2 linked regions of the Solitalea lacus genome follow. The protein of the gene in region 1 binds, or shares a complex with, the protein of each later gene. Links are inferred from orthologs where the notes say so. Each region holds a gene or a part of one and is shown on either strand. Other genes may lie near its edges. The genes, in order: mnmG and mnmE.

What was found.
Region 2: the proteins of mnmG (region 1) and mnmE are in contact, whole or in part, in a solved structure (PDB 9HIP), measured with the Escherichia coli proteins. The link is inferred for Solitalea lacus from one-to-one orthologs.

The regions. Positions count from the first base shown.
Region 1 is NZ_CP091740.1:310,797-314,010, reverse strand. The notes cover bases 310-3,183. They hold mnmG (tRNA uridine-5-carboxymethylaminomethyl(34) synthesis enzyme MnmG), read right to left. Parts: upstream 2,741-3,183; coding sequence 878-2,740; downstream 310-877. Other genes in these bases: L2B55_RS01275 (Ig-like domain-containing protein), read right to left, coding at 310-745. In the rest of the region: more of L2B55_RS01275, read right to left, coding at 1-309; L2B55_RS01265 (hypothetical protein), read right to left, coding at 3,211-3,214. UniProt on the Escherichia coli protein: NAD-binding protein involved in the addition of a carboxymethylaminomethyl (cmnm) group at the wobble position (U34) of certain tRNAs, forming tRNA-cmnm(5)s(2)U34.
Region 2 is NZ_CP091740.1:2,780,854-2,784,098, reverse strand. What follows is about bases 51-2,955. They hold mnmE (tRNA uridine-5-carboxymethylaminomethyl(34) synthesis GTPase MnmE), read left to right. Parts: upstream 51-761; coding sequence 762-2,150; downstream 2,151-2,955. Other genes in these bases: L2B55_RS11930 (hypothetical protein), read left to right, coding at 2,741-2,953; L2B55_RS11935 (hypothetical protein), read left to right, coding at 2,342-2,677; L2B55_RS11945 (YdeI/OmpD-associated family protein), read left to right, coding at 205-717; L2B55_RS11950 (TIGR02757 family protein), read left to right, coding at 51-146. Also shown: more of L2B55_RS11950, read left to right, coding at 1-50; L2B55_RS19065 (IS110 family transposase), read left to right, coding at 2,960-3,245. UniProt on the Escherichia coli protein: Exhibits a very high intrinsic GTPase hydrolysis rate. Involved in the addition of a carboxymethylaminomethyl (cmnm) group at the wobble position (U34) of certain tRNAs, forming tRNA-cmnm(5)s(2)U34.

The sequences.
Region 1 (3,214 bases):
AATTTTTCGGGACTTGTTTAGCTAATGTAAAATTGATTTTAGATGAATCTTTTTGTAAGTCAACATTGTTATTTAAGAAACCTAGGAGCTCATCATCATCAAATCGTTTATTACCATTTAAATCTTTATAAGCGTAAATGGCATATTTTCCATTTTTGATATTGTTTAGTTCATATTTACCACCTGTTGTAGTGCTAGTGTAAATTATTGGTTTTTGCTTATAGAGTTTTTCAATATCTGTAGGGTAGAGGGCAACAAGAACTTCTTTTGTTTGGGCAGTATCAATTATATAATCAACCGTACCTGAAATTTTTAACGAATCAATGAATTTGCCAGTTGAAAAAACATAATGATAATTTTTATATTCATTAGATTCATTTATGTCAGCAATTGAATTTCCGAAATTGATAGAGTAAGTTGTATTTTTACTTAATGTGTCAACAAACTTTATAATTACAGTATTTTTTTTTGCTGTAATTTCTGGTGCAAGTTCCATCTCTGGAGTAATGCTTATTTCCTTGTACTGATTTTTGAGTTGAACCATTTCATTAAATTCAATCTCAATTTTTTTCTCTGCAAAGTTTAAAGTTTTATTTTTTGGATTTTCACTAACAAGTTTTGGAGCTGTTTCATCTTTTGGTCCGCCTGTTGGGCTTACCACATTGGCGCATGCACTTACTAATATTGATAATGCTAAGAATAGCTCATTTTTTTTCTTTAAAAACTTCCCTTTTGAAAATTTCACGTTTTTAAGCCCTCAGTTTAATTTTAATGCTTTTATGATAAATAATATTAAAGTTTTTAGAAAGTGGGTTATATCGCCTTAAAATAGGTAGATATTTTTAATTTAAAATTTATCTAAGTAATTAAAAATCAATTACTTAGATAAATGTATCATTAAAACAGATATATCAGCAGGCGAAACACCGGAAATTCTTGATGCTTGACCTAAAGTTCTTGGTTTTATTTTTTTTAGTTTTTCTCTCGACTCTTTCGAAAGTGAAATTAATGTATCATAATCAAAATTTGGATTGATGTTTTGATCTTCCATTTTTTGAAGTTTTGAAACCATTTCTAATTCTTTTTCAAAATAGCTTTCGTACTTAACCTTAATTTCGGCTTGTTCAATTATTTCTTGTTTTGATCCATTAATAAATTCTTTTAACGGCTGGTATGCATTTATTAAATCATCAATATTAATTTGAGGACGTGATAATAAGTTAAATAATTTAACATTTTGAGGGATCGGCGAAGTTCCTTGTTGATCTAAGAATGCATTTATTTCTGACGGTTCAACTGATTTAGCTTTCATATATTGAACAATGTCATCCGATTTTGCAATCTTTTCTTCAACTTTTCTTAAGCGTTCGTCTGATGCTAAGCCAATATTTTGTGATAGTTTAGTTAATCGAATATCCGCATTATCTTGGCGAAGTAGTAAACGATGTTCTGCTCTTGAAGTAAACATACGATAAGGTTCTTCTGTTCCTTTTGTTACAAGGTCATCAATTAATACCCCAATGTAGGCCTCTGATCGAGATAAAACTAATTCATGTTTTTCATTGATTTTTTGGTGAGCATTTATACCTGCCATAAAACCTTGTGCTGCGGCTTCTTCATAACCGGTTGTTCCATTTATTTGGCCTGCGAAAAATAAGTTAGAAATATGCTTGGTTTCGAGTGTTGTATTTAATTGAGTAGGAGGGAAGAAATCATATTCAATTGCATATCCTGGTCGGAAGAACTTTGCATTTTCAAAACCAGGTATTTTTGTTAAAGCACGATACTGAACATCTTCAGGTAATGAAGTAGAAAATCCGTTTACATATACTTCTACAGTATTCCAACCTTCAGGCTCCACAAAAATTTGATGGCGTTCTCTTTCTGCAAAACGATTTATTTTATCTTCAATAGAAGGGCAGTATCGTGGACCTAAACCTTTTATACGGCCAGTAAACATTGGTGAACGATCAAAACCTTCTTTAAGTATATCATGAACTTCCTGACTAGTATAGGTAATATAACAAGAACGTTGTTCTTTTGGTAGTTCAAAATCAAGGTATGAAAAGCGACTTGGATTCTCATCGCCTTGTTGTTCTTCCATAACTGAATAATTGATACTTCTACCATCAATACGAGGAGGGGTACCTGTTTTCATTCTACCAGCTTCAAAACCTAGTTCAACTAAATTTTCGGTTAATCCGGTTGCGCCTTTTTCTCCCATTCGTCCACCACCAAATCGTTTTTCTCCAATATGAATGGTACCATTTAAGAACGTTCCATTAGTAAGTACTACTGCTTTAGCTTTTATTTCTAAACCAAGTGATGTTTTTACACCATAAATAGTATTTCCTTTTACTAATAGGCCACTTACCATATCCTGAAAGAAATCCAGGTTTTTGGTATTCTCTAGCATATAACGCCATTCTTCATGAAATTTGTAGCGATCATTTTGTGCTCGTGGACTCCACATTGCTGGACCCTTAGAACGATTCAGCATTCTAAATTGAATTGTAGTTTTATCACTCACAATTCCTGAATATCCACCCATTGCATCAATTTCTCGAACAATTTGTCCTTTAGCCACGCCACCCATTGCTGGGTTACACGACATTTGTGCAATAGTTTGTAGATTCATTGTAATTAATAGAACTTTAGAACCTAGATTTGCAGCTGCTGCTGCTGCTTCACAACCGGCATGACCAGCTCCTACTACTATAATATCGTATTCCGAAAACATATCTATTTAATAATGTTCCACGTGGAACATGGTTTATCTCTTTAATTTTAAATAATTTGCAAAGTTACGAAATTGATTTTAGTAGTTTATTTATATTGATGTTGTATTAATGTTTCACGTGGAACATTAATTTTAAGATTGAATAATATTGAGAATATTAAGTTAATAGTGGTAAGGTGTTTTAATTGGTATTTTATTATTATATACTTTATTAGATTTATCTGTTTAATTGTAATTCAGTATAATAATATTAAGTTAGGAATTAATTTAAAGACCGTGTTTGTGTTGTAATACTCTAATCTAATTGATTTATAATGTTTCTTTATTTTAGCGAATTGATTATTATTTAAATGAGGATTATTTATAATTTCAAGATAGGATAATGATTTTAGGTGTATATAGATAAATAAAAAACCCGTTAGCTCTAACTAACGGGTTTTTTATATGATTTGTATTATTTTAATTTTGATTTAG
Region 2 (3,245 bases), 2.5 Mb from region 1 along the record:
CACGTAAACTTGGTTTAATTACACGTAAACAAGTTGATTGGCAAACAACACTCGAACTTAGTGAAAACCTAAGATTGCTGGATCCTAATGATCCGGTGAAGTATGATTTCGCCTTATTTGGTTTGGGAATTGAAGAGAAATTTTAATTAATAAGACTTCGGATTTACGATTTTAGAGTATACGTCTAAACATAACCTTTACAACATGGTGGCCTTTGAAGCAGTCGTTTTTAAATATAAACAGAAGGGTGAAAAAACAGGCTGGACTTATATTGATGTTCCCGCAGACGTTGCTAATGAAATTAAACCGGGTAACAAAAAGGAAATGAGAGTTAGGGGACGATTGGATTCTACTCCGGTTTATGGAATGGCCTTGTTGCCTGTCGGTTCGGGTAATTTTATTCTAAGTTTGAATGCACAATTGCGTAAAAAATTAGGCAAAAGTGAAGGTTCAATGCTCCACGTTGAGTTAGAGGAAGACGTTGATTTTAAAATAGAAATACCTGAAGATTTATATACCTGCCTTTGCGACGAGCCTGAAGCTATAGTTCAATTTGAAAGTTTAAACAAATCAAATCAAAACTATTTTATTAATTGGGTTAACAGTGCTAAAACTGAGCCTACGCGTATTAAACGCATTGCGCTAACAGTAAATGCAATGATTTATAACCTTACATTTGGGGAGATGTTGCGTGCCGAAAAAGCCAAAAAACTTTAAAGCTGCACTGTTCAATCTCTTATCTTTGCCACAAATCAAAACGCATGTTACAAACCACTCCTTTTGCTGAAGATACCATAGTTGCATTAGCCACACCATCAGGAACCGGAGCTATAGCTGTTATCCGACTTTCAGGCCCTGATGCAATTAAAATTTGTAATAAGGTTTTCTTTGGAAAAAACTTGGAGAAACAAACCTCTCATACGGTTCATTTTGGAACCATTCGTGAAAATGATGTAATTGTTGACGAGGTTTTGGCAACTGTGTTTGTAGCACCCCATTCTTATACCCGCGAGAATTCTGTTGAGGTTTCTTGTCACGCTTCGCCATACATTATCCAAAAGCTAATCAACCTGTTTATAAAAAATGGGGCTCGTACAGCAAAGCCTGGTGAGTTTACATTACGCGCTTTTTTAAACGGTCAGCTAGATTTATCTCAGGCCGAAGCTGTTGCCGATTTAATTGCCAGCCGCACTGAGGCATCGCACAATATGGCCTTACGTCAGCTACGAGGCGGTTTTTCAAATGAACTGAAAGTTTTGCGTCAGCAGCTGATTGACTTTGCAGCGTTAATAGAACTCGAACTCGATTTTTCAGAGGAAGATGTAGAATTCGCCAACCGCCCTCAGCTAAAAGCTTTGATTAACAGCATTCAGAGTGTAATACGTAAACTTATTTCTTCTTTTGACTTAGGAAATGCCATAAAAAATGGCATTCCGGTAGTAATTTCGGGTAAACCGAATGTAGGAAAATCAACTTTATTGAATGCGTTGTTGAACGAGGAAAGAGCTATTGTTTCTGAAATTGCCGGTACAACGCGTGATACTATTGAAGATGAAATCAATATTGGTGGCATCAATTTCCGTTTTATTGATACTGCCGGTATTCGGGAAACTTCAGACAAGATTGAAGCCATTGGGGTTGAAAAAGCATACGAAAAAATTCGTCAATCTGCCGTAGTAATTTATTTGTTTGATCCGGAAGAAACCGATGCTAAAGAGTTGGGCGAAATTGTTCTGGAATTATCCAAACATACTTCAGCTGAATCAATATTGTTGGTAGCCAATAAATTGGATAAAGGTAACGAGCAGGAATGGAAAAAACGTTACAAAGAACTTAATGGAGTTTTATTTATTTCAGCCAGAGATAAAGTGCACCTAGATCAATTCACTGAAACCTTATTGCACAAAGCACATGTAGATCAGTTGAATAATGATGAAACGATGATTTCAAATGTTCGTCACCTGGAGGCCCTGCAAAAAACTAATGAAGCATTAGATGACACCCTGCACTTGATGGATCAGCCATTTGGAGGTGAATTATTGGCCTTTGAAATTAAGCGAGCATTACATCATTTAGGTGAAATAACTGGCGATATATCAAATGAAGACTTGCTGGATTCAATTTTTACAAGATTTTGTATCGGAAAGTAAGCCTACAAAATAAACGAATAATAAATATTGTAAAATAGCTATATAGCTATCAAGCTTTCATAACTCCTAAGGATGGTGTCGAGGTTATCGAATTTGAAATTTTCCTAGATGGCAAAAACTTCGGATCTTTTGGAACAACAATGTTGAAAATTAGGTTCCTACTATGTTGCCTCAATACTTTTCTCCTGAGGTTGAATCATTTAATGGTAATTGGTATTGATTACGGAAATGTTACTCTCGTCAACACCCAAAGTGAACCTACTGTTGTAGGCGTGCCGGTTGTCTATGCCTGTAGATTTTCTGGGGCAAAAGCTGGAGAAACACTTTTCAATCAACCAGCTATGGAAGAAGTTATGAATATCTGCTCGGAATATGCAACTGTATCAGAAAGTTCAATTAATATTAAAAATGAAGGGGTTGCAATTGGGTACAATATTTCATTAATTCAAACAGCTTTTAATTTGGCCGATCCCGTTGGGACATGCTCTTTGAAAAGTTTAAAAGGAATTAGTAGTCACTATAAATAAAACATACATGAATTGGGAATTCACCAACGGCCATGAAAATTGTTACTACCTAAAACACTTCTCATGGAACAAGTTGTTGAATTTCCTCTTCAAATCGAACGTTGCTGTGGTTTAGACGTTCATCAAAAAACGGTTGTAGCAACCGTAAGAGGTACCGGTATTACAGAATGCACCCGTACGTTTCTCACCTTCACGCCGGATTTAGAATCCCTTTGTTACTGGCTTGAATCCTTAGGCGTTACCGATGTGGCCATGGAGAGTACCGGGATTTACTGAAAACCGATTTTTACGATTCTGGACACCCATTTCAGGGTCATCCTGGTCAATGCCCGGCATGTTAAAAATGTCCCTGGGCATAAAACCGACAAGAAGGATAGTGCCTGGATTGCCAAACTGCTGGCCAGTGGCTTACTAAAACCCAGTTTTATCCCCCAGCAATCTATTCGCGAACTCCGAGAATTGGTGCGCTACAAGAAAAAGCTCATTAATCAACGCGTAGAGCATGTGAACCGGCTTCATAAAGTTTTGCAGGATGGCAACATCAAGCTGGCCAGTGTGGTCAGCAATG